2 linked regions of the Actinacidiphila yeochonensis CN732 genome follow. The protein of the gene in region 1 interacts with the protein of each later gene in a pairwise test. Links are inferred from orthologs where the notes say so. Each region holds a gene or a part of one and is shown in the gene's direction. Other genes may lie near its edges.

Region 1 (6,744 bases):
ACCAGCTCCGGCACCCGGGCCCGGATGCGGTCGACCAGCGCCGCGAGCCGCCGCCCCTCCGCCTCGGCCCGCTCCCGTACCGCGCGCAGCGACACGGCCGCGGCCACCACCGCCGGCAGGTTCGGGAACCCCGGGGCCCGGCCCGACTCCCGTTCGTCCGGCGGCTCCTGCGCCGCGTACCGGGTGCCCTTGCGCACCGCCAGCAGCCCCACCCCCGGCGGACCGCCCCACTTGTGCGCGCTCGCCGCCAGCAGCGACCACGGCCCCTCCACCGGCCCCCAGGCCAGCGACTGCGCCGCGTCCACCAGCAGCGGCACCCCCGCGGCTCGGCACGCTGCGGCCACCTCGGCGACCGGCTGCACCGTCCCCACCTCGTGGTTGGCCGACTGGAGCGCGGCCAGGGCGGTGTCCGGGGTCAGCGCGGCGGCGAACTCCGCGGCGTCCACCCGCCCCTCCCGGTCGACGCCCACCAACTCCACCCGCCCCTGCGGCACCGCCTCGGCGGCGTGCAGCACCGCCGAGTGCTCCACCGCCGACAGCACCAGCCGGTGGCCGGCCCGGCGCCGCCCCGCCGCCGCCCCGGCCACCGCCGAATGGAGGGCGCGGGTCCCCGAAGGAGTGAAAGTCAACTCGTCCGGCCGGCAGCCCACCGCGTCCGCGGCGGCCTCCCGGGCGGCGTCCAGCAGCATCCGCGCGCGCCGCCCCTCGCGGTAGAGGCGGGCCGGGTCGGCCCACCCCTCGTCCAGCGCGGCGACCAGCGCCTCACGGGCCACCGGGTGCAGGGGAGCGGCCGAAGCCGCGTCGAAATAGGCCACGTCGGCACCGTACCCCGCGCCTCGGGCGGCCCCGCGCGGGCGGTGCGCGCCACCCCGGTACCGGGTGCGGGCGGCGTGTCAGAACGCCCCCGGAGCGCGTGATTCCACCCCTTCGGAGTGAGCCCCGGCGCGTTGGCCCCCCTCCCCGCGAGACGCGGAATAGCGTCCAGTAGGGTTTGTGCCGCATAAACATCCACACTTATTTGCCCGCGCCTGGGGCAGACCGACCAGACAGATACACGGCCGGAACACCCGGTGGCGCGGACGAGACTCTCGGGAAGGCGCTACGTGAGTCCCAACGGCTCCGACCTCCCCCACGGCCAGAAGGGCGTGGGAGGCACTCCCATGCCTCGGCGCCCGATGCGGCGATGGCTGCCGCGGGCGCTGGCCGCGGGCCTGGTCCTGGTAACCGCCACAGGTTGCTCGTACAAGGACTACCCCCGCCTCGGCATGCCCAGCCCGGCCACGGAACAGGCACCCCGCATCCTCTCCCTCTGGCAGGGTTCGTGGGCCGCCGCACTCGTGACCGGCATCCTTGTCTGGGGCCTGATCCTGTGGAGCGTGATCTTCCACCGGCGCAGCCGGACCAAGGTCGAGGTCCCTCCGCAGACGCGGTACAACATGCCCCTTGAGGCGCTGTACACGGTCGTTCCGATCGTCATCGTCGCGGTGCTCTTCTACTTCACCGCCCGTGACGAGTCCAAGCTGCTCGACACCTCCAAGAAGCCGCAGCACGTGGTCAACGTGGTCGGCTTCCAGTGGAGCTGGGGATTCAACTACGTCGAGAACGTGGACGGCGACTCCGCCACCGGTGCCACGGTGCCGAAGGAACTGTCGGAGATCCCGACCAACAAGCTGGACTTCACGCCGGGCGACGAGGGCGTCTACGACGTCGGCACCGCCGCCAGCAAGGACCCGGACACCGGCCTGCCCGGCCCGACCCTCTGGCTGCCCGAGGGTCAGTCGGTGCGCTTCGTGCTCACCTCCCGCGATGTCATCCACTCCTTCTGGATCGTGCCGTTCCTGATGAAGATGGACGTCATCCCGGGGCACACCAACGACTTCCAGGTCACCCCGAACAAGCTGGGCGACTTCAAGGGCAAGTGCGCTGAGCTGTGCGGTGTCGACCACTCGCGCATGCTCTTCAACGTCAAGGTGGTCACGCCGGCGCAGTACCAGCAGCACCTCAAGGACCTGGCGGCCAAGGGTCAGACCGGCTACCTGCCGGCGGGCATTGCCACCACGGGCAACGCGAAGAACTCGGAGCCCAAGACCACATGAGCATTCTCAACGAACCTCAGCCGGCGCCGGCTGACGACTCCTACGAGGACGAGATCCCGGCACGCACCAGGAAGCCGGGCTCGGTCGCGGTGTCGTGGCTCACCACCACGGACCACAAGACCATCGGCACGCTGTACCTGGTCACCTCGTTCGCCTTCTTCCTCATCGGCGGCGTCATGGCGCTGCTGATGCGCGCCGAGCTCGCCCGCCCCGGGAACCAGTTCCTGTCGAACGAGCAGTTCAACCAGGCGTTCACGATGCACGGCACCGTGATGCTCCTGATGTTCGCGACCCCGCTCTTCGCGGGCTTCACGAACTGGATCATGCCGCTGCAGATCGGCGCGCCCGACGTGGCGTTCCCGCGGCTGAACATGTTCGCCTACTGGCTCTACCTGTTCGGCTCGCTGATCGCCGTCGGCGGCTTCCTCACCCCGCAGGGCGCGGCGGACTTCGGCTGGTTCGCCTACTCCCCGCTGTCCAGCGCGGTGAACTCGCCGAGCGTCGGCGCCGACATGTGGATCATGGGTCTGGCGCTGTCCGGCTTCGGCACGATCCTCGGCGCGGTCAACTTCATCACCACGATCATCTGCATGCGCGCACCCGGCATGACGATGTTCCGGATGCCGATCTTCTGCTGGAACGTGCTGCTGACCGCCGTCCTGGTGCTGCTCGCCTTCCCGGTGCTGGCCGCCGCGCTGCTGTGCCTGGAGGCCGACCGGAAATTCGGGGCACACGTCTTCGACGCGGCCAACGGAGGGGCGCTGCTATGGCAGCACCTGTTCTGGTTCTTCGGCCATCCCGAGGTGTACATCATCGCGCTGCCGTTCTTCGGCATCATTTCCGAGGTCATCCCGGTCTTCTCGCGCAAGCCGATGTTCGGCTACGTCGGCCTGGTGGCCGCGACCATCTCCATCGCCGGCCTTTCGGTGACGGTGTGGGCGCACCACATGTACGTCACCGGCGGTGTGCTGCTGCCGTTCTTCTCCTTCATGACCTTCCTGATCGCGGTACCGACCGGTGTGAAGTTCTTCAACTGGATCGGCACCATGTGGAAGGGAAGTCTGAGTTTCGAGACCCCGATGCTGTGGGCGATCGGATTCCTGATCACCTTCACCTTCGGCGGTCTGACCGGTGTCATCCTCGCCGCGCCGCCGCTGGACTTCCACGTCTCCGACTCCTACTTCGTGGTGGCCCACTTCCACTACGTGGTGTTCGGCACCGTGGTGTTCGCGATGTTCGCGGGATTCCACTTCTGGTGGCCGAAGATGACCGGCAAGATGCTCGACGAGCGGCTCGGGAAGATCACCTTCTGGACGCTGTTCATCGGCTTCCACGGCACCTTCCTGGTCCAGCACTGGCTCGGCGTCGAGGGCATGCCCCGCCGCTACGCCGACTACCTGGCGGCCGACGGCTTCACCACGCTGAACACGGTGTCGACGATCAGCTCCTTCCTGCTCGGCCTGTCGATCCTGCCGTTCCTCTACAACGTGTGGAAGACGGCCAAGTACGGCAAGAAGGTCGAGGTCGACGACCCGTGGGGCTACGGCCGCTCGCTGGAGTGGGCGACCTCCTGCCCGCCGCCGCGGCACAACTTCCTCACGCTGCCGCGTATCCGCTCTGAATCCCCGGCCTTCGACCTGCACCACCCGGAGATCGCGGCGATCGACGCGCTGGCCGCCGCTGGTGCCACCACCGCGCCGATCACCGGTGCCGACGATGTGGAGGGCCGGTCGTGAAGGTCCAGGGCAAGATGTTCATCGGACTCGCCGTCTTCATCCTGGTGATGGCGATCGTCTACGGCCTGTGGTCCCATGAGGCGGCCGGTACCACGGCGCTCTTCCTGGCCTTCGCCCTGTGCACCATGATCGGCTTCTACCTCGCGTTCACCGCGCGGCGGGCCGACACCGGCGCCCAGGACCGGGAGGACGCCGACATCGCCGACGACGCCGGCGAGCTGGGCTTCTTCAGCCCGCACAGCTGGCAGCCGCTCTCCCTGGCGATCGGTGGCAGCCTCGCGTTCCTCGGCATCATCTTCGGCTGGTGGCTGATGTTCTTCGCGCTGCCGGTGATCCTGTTCGGCGTGTACGGCTGGGTCTTCGAGTACTACCGAGGCGAGGACCGTACGCAGTGATCCGGCGCCGCGGCGCCCCCGGCAGGGGGCCCGTGGCCGGTCGGAGAGCGACCCCGGGCGGGCCCGGACACCTTCCAACGGTGTCCGGGCCCGCCCTTTCGGCTGCCCGGCGGCGCCGCCCGGCAGCCCTCTGCCAGTGGCCCGACAGCTGCCGGCCGGCCGCTCGCGGACCCCTTGCCAGTGGCCCAACGCCCGCCCCGCGGCCTCGCCAGCCGGCCGCCAGCCGGCCGCTCGTCAGCCGCCGGCCGGCGGCCCGCCGCCCGCCCGGCCGAGGCCGCGACGGGCTCACCGTTTTGCAGGCGTCCACCGCGCGGGAAGGCGGTGCCGTTCTTAGCGTGAACGCATGAACCACCTCTGCGAACGCTCCCGCCCCCTGCGCCTCATACGCCTGCGCCACGTACTGATCGCCGCCCCCCTGGCGGCGAGCCTCGCTGCCTGCGGCGGCAACGGCAACCCGCTGGCCGACAAGCCGCACACCGCCTCCGCGAAGGTCACCTTCACCGCCGTCAGCGGCGGGAAGGCGGACCCGGCCAAGCCGTTGACGGTCTCCGTCAAGGACGGCTCCCAGATCACCGACGTCACCGCGACCGACGCCACCGGCCGGTACGTCAGCGGCCAGCTCAGCGCCGACGGCAAGAGCTGGCGCTCCACCAGCCCGCTCGCGGCAGGCGCCCATTACACCGTCCGGGTGAGCACCGAGGACAACGGCGGCCACCCCGGCCGCAAGACCCTCAGCTTCGACACCACCGGCGCCTCCGCCGGCTTCCACGTCACCTTCGGCCCCGACGCCGGCACCTACGGCGTCGGAGAGCCCATCGTCGCGACGCTGAGCGCCCCCGTGAAGGACCAGGCCAGCCGGGCCGTCGTGGAGTCCCACCTCCAGGTCGGCAGCGCCCCGCAGGCCGACGCCGGCTCCTGGTACTGGGTCGACGACCGCACCCTGCACTACCGGCCCAAGACCTACTGGCCGGCGCACGCCGCCATCACCGCCCGCAGCACCCTCAGCGGGGTGCGGGTCGGCAAGAACCTCTACGGCGGCGTGGACAAGCCGCTGACCATCCACACCGGCGACCGCGTCGAGGCGCTCACCGACGCCTCCACCGACCAGATGACGTTCAAGGACGACGGCAAGGTGGTGCGCACCATCCCCGTCACCACCGGGAAGCCGGGCTTCGACACCCGCAACGGCATCAAGGTGGTGCTGGACAAGGAGTCGTTCGTCCAGATGAAGAGCTCCACCGTCGGCATCGCCGCGGGCAGCTCCGACTCCTACGACCTGCCCGTCTACTGGGCCACCCGGGTGACATGGAGCGGTGAATACGTGCACGCCGCGCCGTGGTCGGTCGGCTCCCAGGGCTACGCCAACGTCAGCCACGGCTGCACCGGCATGAGCACCGACGACGCGCACTGGTTCTTCGACCACGTGCAGCTCGGCGACGTCGTCCAGGTCGTCAACAGCCAGGGCCCGATGATGACCCCGTTCGACAACGGCTTCGGCGACTGGAACCTCAGCTGGGCCGACTGGCAGAAGGGCAGCGCGCTGCACGGCGGCGGCTCCTCGGGCAGCACCTCCGGCGGCGGCTCGGGCAGCACCTCGGGCGGCTCCTCGCAGGACCAGACCACCCCGGTCGACAGCGACCCCGGCGACTCCGCGCGCCTCAGCCCCCAGACGGCGTAACCACCGAAGCGGCCTGTGGCGCGACGGCCGCACGGGGTCACGGGTGCGGCGCAGGGCGGACGACCCCCACGCGGACGTACCGCGAAGACGAACGGACGCACCCGTACGGGTGACAACGGGCGCCCACGCAGGCAGCGTGGGCGCCCGGACGGGGGAGTACGTCAGCGGTGGGCGACGGCCCCGGACTCGGGGGCCACACGGCGGCGCAGGAGGATCGCCAGGGTGTCGCTGAGGGCCACCGGGTCGACGGGGTGGGTGACCGCGGCGTCCGCCCGGCTCCACGTGGCCAGCCAGGAGTCCTGCGGGCGCCCGATCAGGACCAGCACCGGCGGGCAGTTGAAGACCTCGTCCTTCACCTGGCGGCACACCCCCATACCGCCGGCCGGAGTGGCCTCGCCGTCCAGCACCAGGGCGTCCACGCCGCCCTCGGCCAGCTCGCTGAGGACCGCCGGGAGCGTCGCGCACTCCAGATACCGCACGGGCGGCAGGTCCGAGGCGGGCCGGGTGCCGACCGCGAGCCGGACCTGCTCCCGGGTGTTCGCGTCGTCGCTGTAGACCAGCACGGTGGCGTGAGCCTGCATCGTCGGACCTCCTCGTGAACGGTTTCACACGTGGTCGGAGCCTACTCCCGCAGGTGCCCTCCGGAGGAGGTGTCGCCCGATCGGGGGACGGTCAACTAGGCCGTGCGGGTCGCCGGGAGGGCTTGACACACCGAAGGGGGACCCCCGGAGTGAGCGCCGGATAAGCGACCGACATAATGTCGGACGTGGCGACAGCAACAGCAGTAGAAACCGGGCACGCGCACCCGTCGGTCAACCGGCCGAACCTCACCAGCGTCG
Region 2 (6,548 bases), on another replicon or contig:
TCGGCGACCGCGCCGCCCGCGTCCTGCCGGCGGATGCGCTGCACCAGCGTCATCAGCAGCGGCACCTCGGCGCCGATGAGCACGCCGATCGCGAAGGAGCAGCAGATCATGGCCGGCCGGGCCTGGCCGGACCAGGCGAAGACCGCGTACAGGGCCATCACCGACAGGCCGCCGACCAGCGCGAGGGCGGACTCGACAGCCACGAACGCGGCCGCCGGGCGGCCCCGCAGCCGCTTGGCCAGCAGCGAGCCGCAGCCCATCGCGAAGACCATCACCGACAGCACCAGCGACGCCTGTGTGACGGAATCGCCCACCAGGTAGGAGGCGAGGGCGACCAGTTCGAGCTCGTAGACGAGGCCGCACGCCGCGCAGACGAAGACCGCCGCGAGCACCACCGCCCGCGCCGTACGGGCGGGAAGGGGGAGCGGTAAGGAGAGGAATCGGGTTGCCGGCGGCCGGCCGCACTGGTCGAGCATGCTGGCACGCTATGTGACGAATGCGTCGCGAACCGTCACCCACACGGGTGCAATCGACGGCGTTCGACGGGGGCGCGGCAGCACCCAGGGGTCACTGACACCGCCCGCACCCCCCACGAACGGGGGCACACGCCGAACCCGCGGCGCACCCCCACTCGCTCTGACCTGACAGAACGTCACGTCATGCCGCACCACTGCCATCTCACTGACCGTCAGATATGCGTGCGGGGCCGCCGCGAGTCGGTCAGCTCGCGACACTGACCCGGGTACGGGTCGCCACCAGCCGCCCCTCCTGCGGGTAGGCGTGCCAGGTCCGCCAGGCCACGCCGCCCTCCGAACACCGCACCAGCATCGCCGTGAACGCGTTCGGGTCGCCAGGGAAGGTGCCGGCCAGCCCGTGCGGGTGGTCGGCGACCAGCGCCAGCAGCTCCTGGGCACGTCCGGTGAACGAGGCGGCGGAGAGCTCCTCGACGCGGGCGGAGAACTCGTACTCCCAGGGCCCGACCTGGCGGGCCACGCCCAGGGGCAGCGGTGCCTGCCTGCCCGGAAGGCAGGCCACCGTCTCCGAGCACCCGCCCTGCCCGGCCTCGACGAGTACCTGGTGGGAGGCGCCGAGCAGCCTTAACTCCACCTCCGCCCGCAGCCCGCCGGCGTCGCCGACCCGCACGCCGAGCACGGCGAGGGCCGGGAGCGCGTCCTTGCCCAGGCACCAGGCGAGGTCGCCGGCCCGGGTGTCGGTGTACGCGGTCTCAAGGGTGGTGAGCATGGGGTGAGTCAGCTCCGCAGGCACGCTGGGGACCACCCGACGGCGCGGTGAGGAGACCTGCCGCCCCCGCCGTCGGGAGGCGGAGGTGCGGTGGTTCACGCCGACACGGGTGTGGGGGATCGGAAGAGATCCGGAAGGTTTCGAGACGGGACCTGGAGGCCCCGAGGTCAACGCTCGCACGGATCTGGCCCCCGGTTCAGCGTTTTTACTCGTCTGTGCGTACATTCCATCCCTTGGGGGGCTTACGGGTTCAGGTGTTCCGATATGACAACCGGCTTCCCGTATGACAACCGGCCGCCTCAGGGCTCGGACCGCCCTGCCCGACCACATCGCCCGACCGCCCTGCCGCGCCGCCGGACCGCTGGGCTGCTGGGCTGCTGGGCTGCTGGGCTGCTGGACTGCTGGACTGCTGGACCACTTCACCGCCCCGCCGCGACGCCGCGACGCCGTCGGCCGTCCGTTGGACGTCGGGCGTGGAGCCGATGCGGAAGGATGTCCCCGACGGAGCGGACGCGTGCGAGGGGCGGGACGGTGGCCATGGAGGACAGGGACGGCAGGGGGTTGCTGAACCGCAGGCTGGACGGGCTCGGGACGACGATCTTCGCGGAGATGTCGGCGCTCGCGGTGGCGACCGGTGCGATCAACCTCGGCCAGGGCTTCCCCGACACCGACGGCCCCGAGGCGGTCCGCGAGGCCGCGGTCCGGGCGCTGCGCGACGGACGCGGCAACCAGTACCCGCCGGGGCCGGGCGTCCCCGAGCTGCGGAACGCGATCGCCGACCACCAACACCGCTTCTACGGCGTGGACGTCGACCCCGACACCGAGGTGCTGGTCACCGCAGGCGCGACCGAGGCCATCGCCGCGGCCATGCTCGCCCTGCTCGAACCCGGCGACGAGGTCATCGCGTTCGAGCCCTTCTACGACTCCTACGCCGCGTGCGTCGCCATGGCCGGCGCCGTCCGTGTCCCGCTCACCCTCCGCGCCCCCGACTTCCGCCCCGACCTGGACCGCCTGCGGTCCCTCGTCACCCCGCGCACCCGCCTGCTGCTGCTCAACTCCCCCCACAACCCGACCGGTATGGTCCTTACCCGCGACGAGGCGGCGGCCATCGCCGAACTCGCCGTCGAACGCGACCTCCTGGTCGTCACCGACGAGGTCTACGAGCACCTGGTCTTCGACGGCGAGCACATCCCGCTCGCCTCCCTCCCGGGCATGCGCGAGCGCACCGTCTCCATCTCCTCGGCCGGCAAGACCTTCTCCTTCACCGGCTGGAAGGTCGGCTGGGTCAAGCCGTTTTCACCCACCTATTGGACGCTGGCCGCGTAGGCGTGCTGCCGCGCGTCGGTCAGGATGGTCCCTGGACGATCGGTACCCGGGTTGAGGACGGTGGAGAGATGAGCGGCAGGCCACTGCTGAACCGCAGGCTGGACGGGCTCGGGACGACGATCTTCGCGGAGATGTCGGCGCTTGCGCTGGCGACCGGTGCGATCAACCTGGGCCAGGGCTTCCCCGACACGGACGGGCCGGAGGCGATCCGGGAGGCGGCCGTGCGGGCGCTCCGGGACGGCCGCGGAAACCAGTACCCGCCGGGCATGGGCGTTCCGGAGTTGCGTGCCGCTATTGTCGACCACCAGCGCCGCTTCTACGGGTTGGACTTTGACCCGAACAGCGAGGTGCTGGTCACCGCCGGGGCGACCGAGGCGATCGCGGCGGCGATGCTGGCGCTGCTGGAGCCGGGTGACGAGGTGATCGCGTTCGAGCCGTTCTACGACTCGTACGCCGCGAGCATCGCAATGGCCGGCGGAGTACGGATCCCGCTTACGCTGCGTGCCCCGGACTTCCGCCCCGATCTCGACGCCCTCCGTTCCGTGGTCACTCCCCGCACCCGCCTTCTACTCCTCAACTCTCCCCATAACCCCACGGGCATGGTCCTCACCCGCGCCGAGCTGACGTCCATCGCCGAGCTGGCCGTGGAGCACGACCTCATCGTGGTCACCGACGAGGTCTACGAACACCTGGTCTTCGACGGCGAGCACATCCCCCTGATCTCGCTACCTGGCATGCACGACCGCACGGTCTCCATCTCCTCAGCGGGGAAGACCTTCTCATTCACGGGTTGGAAGGTTGGCTGGGTTACCGGATCCGCCCCCCTCGTCGCAGCCGTCCGCGCCACGAAGCAGTTCCTCACCTACGTCGCCTCGGGCCCCTTCCAGTACGCCATCGCGGAGGCCCTCCGCCTCCCGGACGCGTACTTCACCGCCTTCCGCGACGACCTCCAGACGAAGCGCGACCTCCTTGCCGACGGCCTCACCACCGCCGGCTTCGAGGTCTACCGCCCCCAGGGCACATACTTCATCACGACGGACATCGCCGCCCTCGGCGAGAAGGACGCCCTGGCCTTCTGCCGCTCGCTCCCCGAACGCTGTGGTGTGGTCGCCGTCCCCAACTCCGTCTTCTACGACGACCCCGACGCCGGCCGCACCCAGGTCCGCTTCGCCTTCTGCAAGAAGCAAGACGTTCTCCAGAAAGCCGCCAGCCGCTTGCTGCGCTTGTCACCCTGAACTTGCGCCTCCGGCCGAATGCGGTCGCGACCAAGATCGTTAGCCGAACGCTCAGTATTGTGGCCGGTCAGAGCATTGCACCGAGTGGGTCCGTCGTTGCCTCACGGGGGCTCCGGGAGCGAGTCGGTTCCCATACGGTCCCCAGCGATGCCTGGGAGCCCAGCACCGGAACAGCTCACCTCAGAGCTGGATGCCACGGAGGAGCGAGGCGGGGGCGGGACCCACATCTGAACCATAAGACGCTGATCGCTAGCTCTGGCAAAGTGGTCATCACTGCCAGTCGATTCTCGTGAGGAACTCTGTGAGCACGCTCGGTCGCTTCATCTGGTCGATCGCTGACCAGCTTCGAGGCCCCTATCGGCCCAATCAGTACGGGACAGTGATCCTCCCGTTCACCATCCTGCGGCGACTCGACTGCGTGCTCGAGCCAAACCGAGCCGCGGTACGGGAACTGGCTACGCGGTACGAGAACCCGAACCGGCTCAAGGTCGAGGTCAAGAAGCTCACGGGACGGCAGTTCTACAACACCTCCAACTACGGCTTCGCGAACCTGCTGGCCGACGCGGACGGGCTGGCGGACAACCTCGCCGACTACATCGACCGGTTCTCCGCCGACGTGGACGTGTTCGAGTACTTCGACTTCAAGAAGGAGATCCTGGCCCTGGAGAAGGCTGGACTCCTGCGCGAGATCGTCCAGTCCTTCAGCGGTGTCGACCTTCATCCCGACGTGGTGTCCAACTCGGACATGGGCGACGCGTTCGAGTACATCATCCGCAAGTTCAACGAGGCCGCGAATGAGACCTCCGGAGACCACTACACGCCGCGCGACGCGATCCGGCTGCTGGTGGACCTGCTCTTCACGGAGAAGGACGTCGAGGAGGAGGCCAGCCGCCCCGAGGGCGCCATTGTGAGGTCACTCTACGACCCCACCGCTGGCACTGGCGGCATGCTCTCCCTGGCCGAAGAGCACCTGCTCGCGCAGAACCCTGGGGCCAGGCTGACTTTGTACGGCCAGGAGTACAACCCACAGTCGTACGCCATTTGCAAGTCTGACCTGCTCGCCAAGGGCCACGACACGACGAACATCGCCTTCGGGAACACCCTCACTGAGGACGCCTTCAAGACCCGCCAGTTCGACTACTGCATGTCCAACCCGCCCTACGGAGTGGACTGGAAGCAGTACGCCAAGGCGGTCAAAACAGAGCGCGACGCTGCTGGCCCCTACGGCCGCTTCGCACCGGGCCTCCCCGCAACCTCCGACGGCCAGATGCTCTTCCTGCTGCACCTGGCCCACAAGATGCGCGCCCCGGAGGACGGCGGCGGTCGCGTCGGCATCGTCATGAACGGCTCGCCCCTGTTCAACGGTGCCGCTGAGTCCGGTCCCTCCAACATCCGCCGGTGGCTAATCGAGCGTGACCTGGTCGAGGCGATCGTCGCACTGCCGACCAACATGTTCTTCAACACCGGCATCGCCACATACATCTGGATCCTCGACAACACCAAGCACCCCGACCGCCAGGGCAAGGTCCAGCTCATCGACGGCACGTCGTTCTGGACCAAGATGCGCAAGAACCTCGGAGCCAAGGGGCGCGAGATCAGTGACGCCGACCGCGCCGAGGTCGTGCAGTTGTACGCCGACTTCGAGGCTGCCGACCCTGACTTCTCCAAGGTTCTGCGCAACGACGATTTCGGCTACTGGACAGTCACTGTCGAACGCCCCCTGCTCGACGAGGAGGGTAACCCTGTCGTCGACCGCAAGGGCGCCCCGAAGTCCGACTCGAAGAAGCGTGACACTGAGAACGTGCCCTTCACCTACGGCGGCTCGACTGCTGGCGCGGAAGGGATGCGCGAGGTCGTCCAGGCGTACTTCAACGCGGAGGTGAAGCCGCACGTTCCGGACGCCTGGGTCGACTGGTCCAAGACCAAGACCGGATACGAGATCCCCTTCACTCGCCACTTCTACAGGTACAGCCCTCCTCGCCCTCTCGCTGAGATTGACGCTGACCTGGAGAAGCAGGTCGCCAAAATCCTTGACCTGCTGCGGGAGGTGGAGAAGTGACGGGGCCTCTCTGGAAGGTATTGCCCGATGGGTGGCTGACAGGCCAGGTCAAGAACGCTGCTACGGTCACGCTCGGCAAAATGTTGCAGAGCAAGGACTCGGGTAATGACGCGCGTGCCTCCTACATGCGCGCTGCAAATGTGCAGCCCAATGGCGTGTTGGCCCTCGATGACGTAAATGAGATGTGGTTCGGCGAGGACGAACTTAAACAGTTGAGCATCCGCGCGGGTGACGTGGTCGTTGTAGAGGGCGGCCAGGGCGGCTTTGGCCGCGCCGCGTATGTCGACCAGGATCTTCCTGGCTGGGGATTCCAAAACTCGATCAACCGGCTTCGACCTATTGAAGACTTTGACGGTCGCTTCATCGCGTTCTACCTGATCGCACTGCGGGCTAGCGGCTTCATCCGCGCCTACTCCAATGTTGTCTCGATGCCGCATCTCACAGCAGAAAAGCTTGCCAGGATTCCAATCCCGCTGCCGCCAGTGGAGGATCAGGCCGCCATCGCCGACTATCTCGACCGCGAGACGGCTCGCATCGACACGCTCATCGAAGAGCAGCAGCGGCTGATCGAGATGCTCCGCGAGCGGCGGTGGTCGGTCGTAGAACGGAGCGTGGCGCTACTTGACTGGCACACGCCGCTAAAGGCAGTTTCCGTCTTGATTCAGACAGGACCATTCGGCAGTCAG

What was found.
Region 2: the proteins of ctaD (region 1) and BS72_RS17845 interact in binary tests that used the Escherichia coli proteins (3 or more experiments, as listed by UniProt). The link is inferred for Actinacidiphila yeochonensis CN732 from one-to-one orthologs.

The regions. Positions count from the first base shown.
Region 1 is NZ_JQNR01000003.1:366,788-373,531, reverse strand. Bases 1,463-4,462 are described here. They hold ctaD (aa3-type cytochrome oxidase subunit I), read left to right. Parts: upstream 1,463-2,092; coding sequence 2,093-3,832; downstream 3,833-4,462. Other genes in these bases: BS72_RS03220 (cytochrome c oxidase subunit 4), read left to right, coding at 3,829-4,227; ctaC (aa3-type cytochrome oxidase subunit II), read left to right, coding at 1,463-2,096. Also shown: more of ctaC, read left to right, coding at 1,104-1,462; BS72_RS03215 (L,D-transpeptidase), read left to right, coding at 4,571-5,905; BS72_RS03210 (response regulator transcription factor), read right to left, coding at 6,067-6,486; ctaE (aa3-type cytochrome oxidase subunit III), read left to right, coding at 6,663-6,744. UniProt on the Escherichia coli protein: Cytochrome bo(3) ubiquinol oxidase is the terminal enzyme in the aerobic respiratory chain of E.coli that predominates when cells are grown at high aeration.
Region 2 is NZ_JQNR01000005.1:1,417,201-1,423,748, reverse strand. The notes cover bases 1,916-4,719. They hold BS72_RS17845 (pyridoxal phosphate-dependent aminotransferase), read left to right. Parts: upstream 1,916-2,636; coding sequence 2,637-3,803; downstream 3,804-4,719. Other genes in these bases: BS72_RS17840 (HsdM family class I SAM-dependent methyltransferase), read left to right, coding at 4,105-4,719. In the rest of the region: BS72_RS17860 (polyamine aminopropyltransferase), read right to left, coding at 1-476; BS72_RS17855 (DUF2617 family protein), read right to left, coding at 721-1,242; more of BS72_RS17840, read left to right, coding at 4,720-5,862; BS72_RS32465 (restriction endonuclease subunit S), read left to right, coding at 5,859-6,548. UniProt on the Escherichia coli protein: Shows aminotransferase activity with methionine and histidine as substrates, and to a lesser extent also with phenylalanine.